DNA from 2 places in the Cellulosimicrobium sp. GQ32 genome. Region 2 is predicted to be linked to the other one. Evidence: predicted binding sites of a transcription regulator. Region 2 holds the regulator's gene; the other holds the start of a gene.
The links. Region 2 encodes LexA, which represses DNA repair genes until DNA is damaged. Its sites were predicted from a motif close to TCGAACANNTGTTCGA; they were not measured.
Positions count from the first base shown of each region.

Region 1: the regulator LexA is predicted to act here: its motif matches at 2,621-2,636, upstream of uvrA (excinuclease ABC subunit UvrA).

Region 1 covers NZ_JCAXEP010000002.1:143,784-150,252, reverse strand. The annotation lists gene uvrA (excinuclease ABC subunit UvrA) at 1-2,591, opposite strand, end outside; gene AC6CH9_RS04315 (MBL fold metallo-hydrolase) at 2,721-3,428, shown strand; gene AC6CH9_RS04310 (YciI family protein) at 3,522-3,821, shown strand; gene AC6CH9_RS04305 (TerC family protein) at 3,831-4,961, opposite strand; gene AC6CH9_RS04300 (TerC family protein) at 4,961-5,965, opposite strand; gene uvrB (excinuclease ABC subunit UvrB) at 6,246-6,469, opposite strand, start outside.
Region 2 covers NZ_JCAXEP010000007.1:149,349-155,817, forward strand. The annotation lists gene AC6CH9_RS13275 (ATP-dependent DNA helicase) at 1-1,763, shown strand, start outside; gene AC6CH9_RS13280 (L-lactate dehydrogenase) at 1,813-2,823, shown strand; gene lexA (transcriptional repressor LexA) at 2,935-3,669, opposite strand; gene AC6CH9_RS13290 (LysM peptidoglycan-binding domain-containing protein) at 4,002-4,370, shown strand; gene nrdR (transcriptional regulator NrdR) at 4,786-5,319, shown strand; gene AC6CH9_RS13300 (aldo/keto reductase) at 5,389-6,469, opposite strand, start outside.

The sequences.
Region 1 (6,469 bases), on a different contig from region 2:
GTCGGCTCGTCGAGCACGTAGATCGTGCGCCCCGTCGAGCGCTTCTGGAGCTCGCTCGCGAGCTTCACGCGCTGCGCCTCACCGCCGGAGAGCGTCGGGGCCGGCTGACCGAGACGGACGTACCCGAGTCCGACCTCGACGAGCGTCTTGAGGTGCCGCGAGATCGCGGGCACGGCCGCGAAGAACTCCGCGGCCTCCTCGATCGGCATGTCGAGGACGTCGGCCACGGTCTTGCCCTTGAAGTGCACCTCGAGCGTCTCGCGGTTGTAGCGCGCGCCGTGGCACACCTCGCACGGCACGTAGACGTCCGGGAGGAAGTTCATCTCGATCTTCAACGTCCCGTCGCCCGAGCACGCCTCGCAGCGGCCGCCCTTGACGTTGAACGAGAAGCGCCCGGGCGTGTACCCGCGCACCTTGGCCTCGGTCGTCTCCGCGAAGAGCTTGCGCACGTGGTCCCACACGCCCGTGTACGTCGCCGGGTTGGACCGCGGCGTGCGTCCGATCGGCCCCTGGTCCACGTGCACGACCTTGTCGAGGTGGTCCAGGCCCGTGACGCGCGTGTGCCGGCCGGCGACCTGCCGCGCGCCGTTGAGCTCGTTGGCGAGGACCGTGTAGAGGATCGAGTTCACGAGCGTCGACTTGCCCGACCCCGACACCCCGGTCACGGCGGTGAACGTCCCGAGCGGGAAGCTCACGTCGATACCCGTGAGGTTGTGCTCTCGCGCGCCGACGACCTTGACCTGGCGGCTCGGGTCCGTCGGGCGGCGCTCGGCCGGGAGCGGGATGCTGCGACGGCCCGCGAGGTAGGCGCCGGTGACCGACTCCGGCGCCTCCAGCAGACCGGCGTAGTCGCCGGAGTGCACGACGCGACCGCCGTGCTCGCCCGCGCCCGGGCCGATGTCGACCACCCAGTCCGCGGTGCGGATGGTGTCCTCGTCGTGCTCGACGACGATGAGGGTGTTCCCGAGGTCGCGCAGGCGCGTGAGCGTCTCGATGAGGCGGCGGTTGTCGCGCTGGTGCAGGCCGATGCTCGGCTCGTCGAGGACGTAGAGGACGCCGACGAGGCCGGAGCCGATCTGCGTCGCGAGGCGGATGCGCTGCGCCTCGCCGCCGGACAGCGTCGCGGCGGGGCGCTCGAGCGAGAGGTAGTCGAGGCCGACGTCGAGCAGGAAGCCGAGCCGCGCGTCGATCTCCTTGAGCACCTCCGTCGCGATGGCGCGCTCGCGCGCGCCGAGCTCGAGCGCCCCGAGGAACGCCGCGGCCTCGCGCAGCGGGAGACGGCACACGTCCCAGATGGACTTGCCTCCCACCTTGACCGCGAGGACCTCGGGCTTGAGGCGCGCGCCCTGGCACACGGGGCACGGGACCTCGCGCATGAAGGCCTCGTACTTCTCCTTGGACCAGTCCGACTCGGTCTCCGTGTGCCGGCGCTCGAGGAACGTGATGACGCCCTCGAACCCGGTCGAGTACTGCCGCTCACGACCCCAGCGGTTCTTGTACCGCACGTGGACCTGGTGGTTCTGACCGTGGAGGACGGCCTTCTTGGCGCGCTCGGGCAGCGCCCGCCACGGCGTGTCCATGGAGAACCCGAGGTCGTCCGCGAGCGCCGTGAGGACCCGCTCGAAGTACTCCGAGGAGATCTGCGCCCACGGTGCGACCGCGCCCTCGGCCAGCGACTTCTCGACGTCCGGCACCACGAGGTCGGGGTCGACCTCGAGGCGGAAGCCGATGCCCGTGCACTCGGGGCACGCGCCGTAGGGAGCATTGAAGGAGAACGTGCGCGGCTCGATCTCGTCGAGCGCGAGCTCGTGGTCGTTGGGGCAGGCCCGCTTCTCGGAGAAGCGGCGCTCGCGCGCCGGGTCGTCCGCGTCGGCGTCGACGAGCTCGATGACGACGAGACCACCCGCGAGGCCGAGCGCGGTCTCGACCGAGTCGGTGAGCCGGCGCTGCACGCCCTCGCGTGCCACGAGGCGGTCGACGACGACCTCGATGTCGTGCTTGAGCTTCTTCTCCAGCGCGGGCACGTCGGTGAGCGTGCGCACCTCGCCGTCGACGCGGGCGCGCGCGAAGCCCTTGGTCTGGAGCTCCTTGAAGAGCTCTGAGTACTCTCCCTTGCGCCCGCGGACCACCGGCGCCAGCACCTGGTACCGCGTGCCCTCCGGCAGCTCGAGGAGCCGGTCGACGATCTGCTGCGGCGTCTGCGCGGTCACGCGCTCGCCGCAGACCGGACAATGCTGCGTGCCGGCGCGCGAGAAGAGCAGGCGCAGGTAGTCGTAGACCTCGGTGATGGTGCCGACGGTCGAGCGCGGGTTGCGGTTCGTGGACTTCTGGTCGATCGACACCGCGGGCGACAGGCCCTCGATGAAGTCGACGTCGGGCTTGTCCATCTGCCCGAGGAACTGGCGCGCGTACGCGGACAGCGACTCGACGTAGCGGCGCTGCCCCTCCGCGAAGATGGTGTCGAAGGCGAGCGACGACTTGCCCGAGCCGGAGAGCCCCGTGAAGACGATGAGCTTGTCCCGCGGGAGGTCGAGGTCGACGTTGCGGAGGTTGTGCTCGCGGGCACCGGAGATGACGAGGCGATTGCTCACCGCAGCATCGTACGACCGACCGCCGACATTCGCACAGGTGTTCGACGTCACCTTCGCGCGTCCTCCGACGAACGCTCACCGCAGGCCCACCCGCGGTCCTGACGCGGACCGGCGCGGCAGACTGACCCCATGGTGTACACGGGACAGGTCGTCGTCGGCGGGCCGAGCGACCGGCGCCGCCTCGACGAGGTCGAGATCCGCAAGCTCGCCGTCGGACCGCTCGCGAACGACGTCTACCTCCTCACGTGCCGGCGCACGGGTGCCCAGGTCCTGATCGACGCCGCGGACGCGCCCGACGACGTCCTCGCGCTGGTCCGCGACGGGTCGCCGGCCGCACGCCTCGACGTCGTCGTCACGACGCACCGCCACGCGGACCACCTGCGCGCACTCGCCTCGATCGTCGCGGTCACCGGCGCGACGACGGCCGTCGGGGACCTCGATGCCGACGCGGTCGCGGCGGCCGCGGACGTGCACGTCACCCGCCGTCTCCGTCATGGCGACGTCGTCCGCGCCGGGGACCTCGCACTCGAGGTCGTGGCGCTGCGCGGGCACACGCCGGGATCCGTCGCGCTGGCCTACCGCGAGCCCGCCGAGGTGCACGAGCCGGAGGCGGTGGCGGGCCGGGTGCACCTGTTCACGGGCGACTCGCTGTTCCCGGGCGGCGTCGGGAACACCCAGCGCGACCCGGCCCGCTTCGAGCGGTTGCTCACGGACGTCTCGGAGCGCGTCTTCGACCGGTTCGACGACGCGACGTGGGTCTACCCCGGCCACGGCGCGGACACGACCCTCGGCGCCGAGCGCCCGCACCTCGGCGAGTGGCGCGAGCGCGGCTGGTAGCGGGGGGCCGACCAGCCCGGGTCGCCGCCGCCGGTGACGACCGAAGCGCGGACCCGACCGCGCGCCGTCGGGCGGTCCTGGTTCACTGACGGCATGCCGATCCACGCCGTCACCTACGTCTACGCCGATCGCGTCCCGGAGCTCGACGCCCTGCGTCCGGAGCACCGCGCGTTCCTGAGCGACCTGTACGCCCGGGGCACGCTCCTGGCGTCCGGCCCGCTGCCCGCGCACGAGGGCGCACCCGCCGGGGCGCTGCTCGTGCTCGACGGGGAGACGCCCGACGCCGTCGCCGCAGTCCTCGACGACGACCCGTTCGGGCGGGCGGGCCTCGTCGCCGAGCGCACGGTCCGCCCGTGGGCGCCGGTCATCGGCGACTGGGCCCACCGGGCCTGACCAGGCGCGCTAGCGCGCGGCGCCGTCCTGCGCGCCCGTGCCCCACGGCGGCGCCTCGCCGGTAGACGCGACCTCGTCGACGGTCTCGTCCGCAGGCGCCTCGACCGCGTCCTCGACGGGACCGGCGACGTCGTTCGTGGCGACCGTCGCGGCCGGGCCGTCCTGGGCGTGCAGCGCGCGCGTCCGCAGCAGGCTCGCGACGGTCGTGACGGCGAGCGCACCGACGATCACGACGAGCGACAGCCAGATCGGGACCGTCGGGACGGCGTCGAGATGCTCGCCGCCGTTGATGAACGGCAGCGTGTTCTCGTGCAGCGCCTCGAGGACGAGCTTCACGCCGATGAACCCGAGGATCACCGCGAGACCGATCGGCAGGTAGACCAGCCGCTCGAGCAGGCCGCCCAGCAGGAAGTAGAGCTGGCGGAGCCCCATGAGCGCGAAGACGTTCGTCGTGAAGACGATGAACGGGTCCTGGGTGAGCCCGAAGATCGCCGGGATCGAGTCGAACGCGAAGAGCAGGTCGGTGCTGCCGATCGCGAGGAACACGATGACCAGCGGCGTGAAGACCCGCTTGCCGTCCTCGACCGTGCGCAGCCGGCCGCCGTCGTACTGCGTGCCCAGCGGCAGCACCTTCCGCAGTGCCCGCACGGCGCGGTTCTCGTGGTACTCCTCCGGCTCGTCCCCGCCGGCCACGAGCTTGATCGCCGTGTAGATGAGGAAGGCGCCGAACAGGTAGAACACCCACACGAACTGCGCGATGATCGCCGCGCCCGCAAGGATGAACGCCCCGCGCAGGACGAGCGCGACGATGATGCCGACCATCAGCACCCGCTGCTGCTGGTCCCGCGGCACCGCGAACCTCGCCATGATGATGACGAACACGAAGAGGTTGTCCACGGAGAGGCTGTACTCCGTGAGCCACCCGGCGTAGAACTCCCCGGCCGGTGCCGCCCCGCCGACCGCGCCGACGATCGCCCCGAAGACGAGGGCGAGCGCGACGTAGAAGCCGACCCACAGCGCGCTCTCGCGCATCGAGGGGACGTGCGGGCGACGCCCCACGACGAACAGGTCGACCAGGAGCAGCACCGCGAGCGCCGACAGCGACGCCCACTCGAACCAGACGGGGAGCTCGTGAACCATCAGCGTGAGCCCTCCGAGCTCTCGACGGAGCGCCGGCGGTCGGCGCGGTCCTTGGCGAGGCTCGCGACCGTGGTGATCGTGAGCACGACGACGATGAACCCGAGGGACAGCGCGGTCGGGATCTCCGGGATGACGGTGATGTGCTCACCGCCGTTGATGAACGGCACCTCGTTCTTGTGCAGCGCGTGGATGAGCAGCTTGACGCCGATGAAGCCGAGGATCGCCGCGAGGCCGTACGCGAGGTACACGAGGCGGTCGAGGAGGCCGTCGATGAGGAAGTAGAGCTGGCGCAGGCCGAGCAGCGAGAACGCGTTGGCGGCGAACACGAGGTAGGTCTCCTGCGTGAGCCCGAAGATCGCCGGGATCGAGTCGACCGCGAAGAGCAGGTCGGCGCTGCCGATCGCGATCATCACGATGAGCATCGGGGTGATGTAGCGCTTGCCGTCGATCTTCGCCGTCATCTTGTCCTCGACGTACGTCTCCGTCGTCGGGAACAGGCGGCGGGTCAGCTTGAGCGCGCCGTTCTCGTGGAACTCCTCGTCGTGGCCCGAGCCCGCCTTGACCTGCGTCCACGCGGTGTAGAGCAGGAACGCGCCGAAGACGTAGAAGATCCAGCTGAAGTTCTCGATGAGGGCCGCGCCGAGGAAGATGAAGATCGTCCGCAGGACCAGCGCGATCGTGATGCCGATGAGCAGCACCTTCTGCTGGTAGAGCCGCGGGACGCGGAAGCTCGTCATGATGAGGACGAACACGAAGAGGTTGTCGACCGACAGGCTCTTCTCCGTGATGTAGCCGGCGAAGTACTCGCCGCCGTACGTCGAGCCCCAGACGGCCCAGACGATCCCGCCGAAGGCGACCGCGACGGCGACGTAGCCCGCGGACCACCAGGTGGCCTCGCGCAGGCTCGGGGCATGCGGGGTGCGCACGTGCCCGACGTAGTCGACGGCGAGCATCGCGAGGATCACGCCGATGGTGACGAGCCAGGCCCAGACAGGCACATCCATGAAGATTCCTCCGGTACGTGGGGAGCACTGTGTACCGAAGGTCTCTTCCGCCACGCACCGCCACGCGCACCCGCACGGGACGCGGGCTGGTGGTTGCGGGACCGGTGACACCGGGCCGACGACTGCGCCGGCCGTGATGACGACATCACCGCGGAGGAATACTCCCCTTCAACGAGGTGCCAGCATAGGCCATCGCTCCTCCTGACGTGACAACACCACGCCACCGTGGACTGTTCCTCGGGCGTTCGTGAGGTGCACGCCCGTGCCTGGCGAGCACCGCTCAGGCGGTCGCGGCCTGCATCTGCCGCAGCTCCTTCTTGAGCCCCGAGATCTCGTCGCGCAGCCGGGCGGCGAGCTCGAACTGGAGCTCGCCCGCGGCCGCGTGCATCTGGTCGCTGAGCTCCTGGATGAGCTGGGCCAGGTCGCTCGCCGCGGCGCCCGCGAGCCGGTTGCCCGACGACGCGCCCTCCTTGGGCGCTCCCGGCACCGGCGCCTTGCCCTTCG
Region 2 (6,469 bases):
TCGCCGACGCCGTGGCGGACCGTCTCCCGCGGCCCGCCACGATCGCGCTGCTCAAGGGGTGGCACAACTACCTGTGCGTCCACAAGATCGCGGGCGGGTACCCGGCCGACGAGCCGACGCTGTTCGACCTGCCGGGCGAGTCCGCGGGCGCCGCCGACCACCCCGCCGCACGCGGAGGGAGCAGCGCGGTCGCGCTCGGCGAGCAGGTCGTGCGGCTGCGGGAGTGGGCCGACGAGACGTCGACCGGCGACCGGGACGACCTGGTGCCCGGCGTGAGCGACAAGGCGTGGCGGCAGGTCTCGGTCACCGCCCTCGAGTGCCTCGGTCAGCGATGCCCGATGCTCGCCGAGTGCTTCCCCGAGAAGGCGCGCGCGACGGCGCGCGAGGCGGACGTCGTCGTGACCAACCACGCGATGCTCGGCATCGCCGCGATGGGGTCGCCCGGCGTGCTGCCCGAGCACGACGTGCTCGTCGTCGACGAGGCGCACGAGCTCGCGGACCGCGTCACGGCGGCCGCGACGGTCGACCTCTCGGTCCCGGCGATCGAGAGCGCGGCGCGGCTCGCACGCCGGCACGGCGGCGTCACGACGGACGCGCTCGACGCGGCGTCGGCGGCGTTCGGGACGGTCGTGGGCGCGCTGCCCGCCGAGCGGTTCCCGGACGGGCTGCCCGACGGCGCGCGCTCGGCCGTCGCCGCGGTGCGCGACGCCGCGCGCGAGGTCCTCTCGACGCTCAAGCCCGAGACCGGGGTCACCAAGCCCGCCCAGCCGGACTCCGGGCTGAAGATGGCCCAGTCGACCATGCTCCAGCTCTTCGAGGTCGCCGAGCGCATGGCCGCCGACCCGACCGGGCACGACGTGCTCTGGTGCTCCCGGCCCGGCGAGGGCGGCTGGTCGGCCGACCGGTTCGGCGAGGGCGCGAGCCGGCTGCACGCCGCCCCGCTCGGCGTCGCCGGCCTCATCCGGACGCACCTGCTCGCCGAGCGGACAGGGGTGTTCACGTCCGCGACGCTCGCCCTCGGAGGGAGCTTCGACGCCGTGGCGCGCACCTTCGGCCTCGGGAACGGCGGTGAGGGCGGCGACGCCGACGCGCCGCGGTGGCGCGGGCTCGACGTCGGGAGCCCGTTCGACTACGCGCGGCAGGGCATCCTCTACGTCGCCAAGCGCCTGCCCACGCCGGGCCGGGAGGCATCCACGGAGCACCAGCTCGACGAGATCGCGGCCCTCGTGGAGGCTGCCGGGGGGCGCACGCTCGGCCTGTTCTCGTCACGCCGCGCCGCGGTCGCCGCGGCGGAGGCGATGCGTGAGCGGCTCGACGTGCCGATCCTGTGCCAGGGCGACGACCAGCTCCCGACGCTCGTGCGGGAGTTCGCCGACGACCCGGCGACGTGCCTGTTCGGCACCCTGTCGCTCTGGCAGGGCGTGGACGTCCCGGGGCCGTCGTGCCAGCTCGTGCTCATCGACCGGATCCCGTTCCCGCGCCCGGACGACCCGGTCAAGTCGGCTCGGGCACGTGCGGTCGAGGCCGCAGGCGGCAACGGGTTCATGCAGGTCTCCGCGACGCACGCAGCGCTCCTGCTGGCGCAGGGCGCCGGCCGGCTCGTGCGGTCCACGGCCGACCGAGGCGTGGTCGCGGTCCTCGACCCGCGCCTCGTGACCGCGCGCTACGGCACGTTCCTCACGCGGTCCATGCCGGGGTTCTGGCAGACGACGGAGCGCGACGTCGCTACCGCTGCGCTACGGCGCCTCGCCGCCCTAGGCTGAGTCCTTCCCGCGAGCATCAGGGAATCCAGCGAACTTTCACGGAGGCGAGATGACGACGAGCACGTCCCCGCAGGGCACCGGCGACGCGACCACGGGCGGTCCGGGAGGGGGAGCGCGGACGACCAAGCTCGCGATCGTCGGGGCCGGCGCGGTCGGGTCGACGCTCGCGTACGCGGCCCTCATGCGCGGCGCCGCGCGCACGGTGGCGCTCCTGGACGTCAACAAGGCGAAGGTCGAGGCGGAGGTGCTCGACCTCCAGCACGGCATCCAGTTCATGCCGATGGCCCGGGTCGAGGGCTCGGACGACGTCGCGGTCTGCGCCGGGGCGGACGTGGTCGTCGTGACGGCCGGGGCGAAGCAGAAGCCCGGCCAGACACGGCTCGACCTCGCGGAGGGCACGATCGGCCTCATGCGCACGATCCTGCCCGGGCTGGTGGAGGTCGCCCCGGACGCGGTCTACGTCATGGTGACCAACCCCGTCGACATCGTCACGTACGCGGCGCTCAAGTTCTCCGGGCTGCCGCCGACGCAGCTCTTCGGCAGCGGCACGGTCCTCGACTCGTCGCGCCTGCGCTTCCTCGTGGCCCAGCACTGCGGCGTCGCGGTGCAGAACGTCCACGCGTACGTCGCGGGCGAGCACGGCGACAGCGAGATCCCGCTGTGGAGCTCGGCGACCATTGGCGGCGTGCCGCTCCTGGAATGGCCTGGCCTCGGCGGGAGGGGGCCCCTCACCGCGGAGGTGCGTGACGACATCGCGCGCGAGGTGGTGCAGTCGGCCTACCGGATCATCGAGGGCAAGGGCGCGACGAACTACGCCGTCGGGCTCGCGGGCACGCGCATCATCGAGGCCGTGCTCGACGACGAGCACCGGATCCTGCCCGTCTCGACGCTCCTGGACGGCGCGTACGGGCTCGACGACGTGTGCCTCTCGCTGCCGACGCTGGTCGACCGGCGGGGCGCCGCCGAGCGGGTCGAGGTACCGCTGGCCGACGCGGAGCTCGCCGGCCTGCGGTCGTCCGCCGAGTCGCTGCGCGCCGTCGCCCGCCGCTTCGGTCTCTGACCGGCCGGGACCGCCGCTTCGGTCTCTGACCGAGCGGCCCGAGCACCGCGAGAGCCGGGTGGTCGACGACCACCCGGCTCTCGGCGTGCTGAGGGGAGGGGCCTCGGTCGCTCAGAGGCTGCGCAGCACGGAGACGACGCGCCCGAGGACCTGGGCGTCGTCTCCCGGGATCGGGTCGTACGCGGCGTTGTGCGGCATGAGCCACACGTGGCCGTCCGCGCGCCGCAGCGACTTCACCGTGGCCTCGCCGTCGATCATCGCCGCGACGATCTCGCCGTTCTCCGCGACCGGCTGGCGGCGCACGACGACCCAGTCGCCGTCGCAGATCGCGGCGTCGATCATCGAGTCGCCCTGGACCCGCAGGAGGAAGAGCTCGCCCTCGCCGACGAGCTGGCGGGGCAGCGGGAAGACGTCCTCGACGACCTGCTCCGCGAGGATCGGTCCACCGGCCGCGATGCGTCCGACGACCGGCACGTACGACGGCGCGGGGTGCGCCTCGTCGTACGGGAGCTGGGGCACGGCGCCCGCGGTCCCGAGCGAGGTCGCGCGGCGCGCGTCGTCCGGCTGGACGACCTCGATGGCGCGGGGGCGGTTCGGGTCGCGCCGCAGGAAGCCCTTGCGCTCGAGCGTCGTGAGCTGGTGCTTCACGGACGACGGGCTCGTCAGGCCGACTGCCTCGCCGATCTCCCGCATGCTCGGCGGGTAGCCGCGCTGCTCGACGCACGCGCGGATGGTCTCGAGCACGAGACGCTGCCGCGGTGTGAGTCCGTCACCCCCCGCCGACCCGTCCGGGAGCTCGCGCACCTCGGCGAGCCCCCGTGCCCTGTCCGTGCCTCGTGCCGCCATGGTCGCTCCGCCTTCGTCCGTCGCGGCCGCCGACGCCTCCCGGCCTGCGGCCTCCCCTCCCGGTGCGTGCGCCCCGGGACCTCGGTCGTTCCACCAGGTCCGAGCGGACATGTCCGGCGAACCGACCTGACCCCAGGCTAGGGGAGGTTGCGACACGAATCAAACACCTGTTCGAGCATGTCTCGACTCTGTCGGCGGTTCGTGATAGACCTTCGTACAGATGTTCTACGTACACGTGTTCGACCGATCTGGTCGGCGCGGGAGGCGAAGGGCTCGCGGCGTCCGATCGACCGGGGAAGGCGATCGGGCCCGCGGGCCGGGACGGAGCAGGCATGGATGCGATGGCGATCTCGACGGTCGGGCCTCTCGGCCGCGCGGGCGGGGCCGCGGCGCCGGAGCGCGCGGGCGAGCGGCCGTTGCGACTCACCCGGCGGGGCCGCGTGGTCCTCGTGCTCCTGGCGGCCGTGGTGCTCCTGCTCGCCGCGCGCGTGGGCGTCGCCGTCGCGAGCGCGCCGGGCGAGCCCGTGGAGGTCCGGGTCCACGTCGTGACCGCGGGGGAGACGCTGTGGGAGCTCGCGCGGGGCGTGGCGGCTCCGGGCGAGGATCTCCGGGACGTCGTGAGCGGGCTCGCCGAGCTCAACGGTCTCTCGTCGTCCGGCCTCCAGGCCGGCCAGAAGATCCTTCTTCCGGCATCTGCCTAGGGCTGCGCCGCTCGTCGTCGGCGCGCCGGGCTTCGTTGTGACGCAGGACACGGCAGCAGATCCTCGTGCGCCGGGTCGCAGGGGTTGCATCTCCGATTAGGTCAGCCTAAGTTAGTCTCACCTCACAACGCCGGCTGGGGGGCTGGGCGGACGAGGCGAGGAGCGCGCGGTCCACCGCGACTCCTGTGCACGTCGTCGCGCGTGAGGCGAGTCACGCGTGAGATGGGGACGGGGGCGTCCCGACGGGGGCGGTCGACCACGACCGCCCCCGTTCTGCTGTCCACGGGCGGGAGCCTGATGCCGTCGTCCCGACCTCCGCGGGGCCTCCGCGCTGGAGGCGTGTTGCACCGCCCCGCCGCGACGGCATACGTTCGTCGCGCCGACCCGTCGGCGCGAACCCGCGGAGGAGCCCGTCATGCACTGCCCGTTCTGCCGCCACGCGGACTCCCGCGTCGTCGACTCGCGCACCTCGGACGACGGCGCGTCGATCCGTCGGCGTCGCCAGTGCCCCGAGTGCAACCGCCGCTTCACGACGATCGAGACCGCGAGCCTGTCCGTGGTCAAGCGCTCGGGCGTCACGGAGCCCTTCTCGCGCGAGAAGATCGTCAACGGCGTGCGCAAGGCCTGCCAGGGGCGCCCCGTCAACGAGGACGACCTGGCGGTGCTCGCTCAGCGCGTCGAAGAGACGATCCGGGCGAGCGGCAGCGCGGAGCTCGACGCGTACGAGATCGGGCTCGCGATCCTCGGGCCGCTGCGCGAGCTCGACGAGGTCGCCTACCTGCGCTTCGCGAGCGTCTACCAGGCGTTCGACTCGCTCGAGGACTTCGAGAGCGCGATCACCTCGCTCCGGGTCGAGCGCGAGGAGCGCGAGTCGGCGGCACGGGCCGAGGTCCTTGACGGCGCCTCTCCCGTCGGGGACGTGAGCGAGGAGCCCGCGCCGCACGCCTGAGGCGGCGCCGCAGCGCCTCGTCGTCGTTCCCGCGTCGCGGACCCCGGACCCCGGACCGCGTCCGCGGTGCTACAGGTCGCTGGACCGCGACGCCCAGATGTTGATGCCCGTGTCCGCGGGCAGCGCGTCGACGGCCGCGAGCTCCTCGGTGGAGAGCCCGGGCGCATCGAGCGCGGCGAGGTTCTCGTCGAGCTGGCGCGTCGAGCTCGCGCCGAGCAGGACCGAGGTGACGCGCTCGTCCCGCATCGCCCAGAGGATCGCCGTCGTCGCGAGGCTGCGCCCGTGGGCGCGGGCGAGGCCGTCGAGCCTGCGCACGTGGTCGAGGTTCGCGTCCGAGAGGAACGTCGGTCGCAGGGGCCCGCCGCGCGCCACGCGGGAGTCGTCCGGGACCCCGCGCAGGTACCGGTCGGTGAGCATCCCCTGGGCGAGAGGAGAGAAGGCCACGACGCCGAGGCCCTCGGCCCCGGCGACGTCGAGCACGGACGCCCCTGCGGGATCGTGCGGGTCGGGCTCCTCGACCCACCGGTTGAGCATCGAGTACGACACCTGGGTCACGACGAGGTCGACGCCGAGCTGCTCCGCGACGCGCAGCGCCTCCCGGGTGCGGCGCGCGGAGTAGGAGGAGATGCCCGCGTACCGCGCGCGTCCCGAGCGGACCGCCGTGGCGAGCGCGCCGACGGTCTCCTCGAGCGGCGTCGTCGGGTCGAAGCGGTGGGAGTAGAAGATCTCGACGTGGTCGAGGCCGAGCCGGCGCAGCGACGCGTCGAGGGACGAGAGCAGGTACTTGCGCGAGCCGCCCTCGCCGTAGGGTCCGGGCCCCATGCGGTAGCCGGCCTTGGTCGTCACGACGAGCTCGTCGCGGACCGACCGCAGCTCGCGCGCGAGCAGGCGTCCCAGCGACTCCTCCGCCGCTCCGCCCGGCGGGCCGTAGTTGTTCGCGAGGTCGAGGTGGGTCACCCCGCGGTCGACCGCGTGCAGCACGATCTCCCGCTGGGTCGCCCGGGGGTCGGCGTCGCCGAAGTTCTGCCACAGCCCCAGCGAGACGGTCGGCAGCGCGAGCCCGGAACGACCGAGACGGCGGTGCGGCAGCGAGGCGCGGCCGGTGGGCGACGGCGGCGCGGCCGGGCGGGCGGCGGGAGCAGGGGAGGCG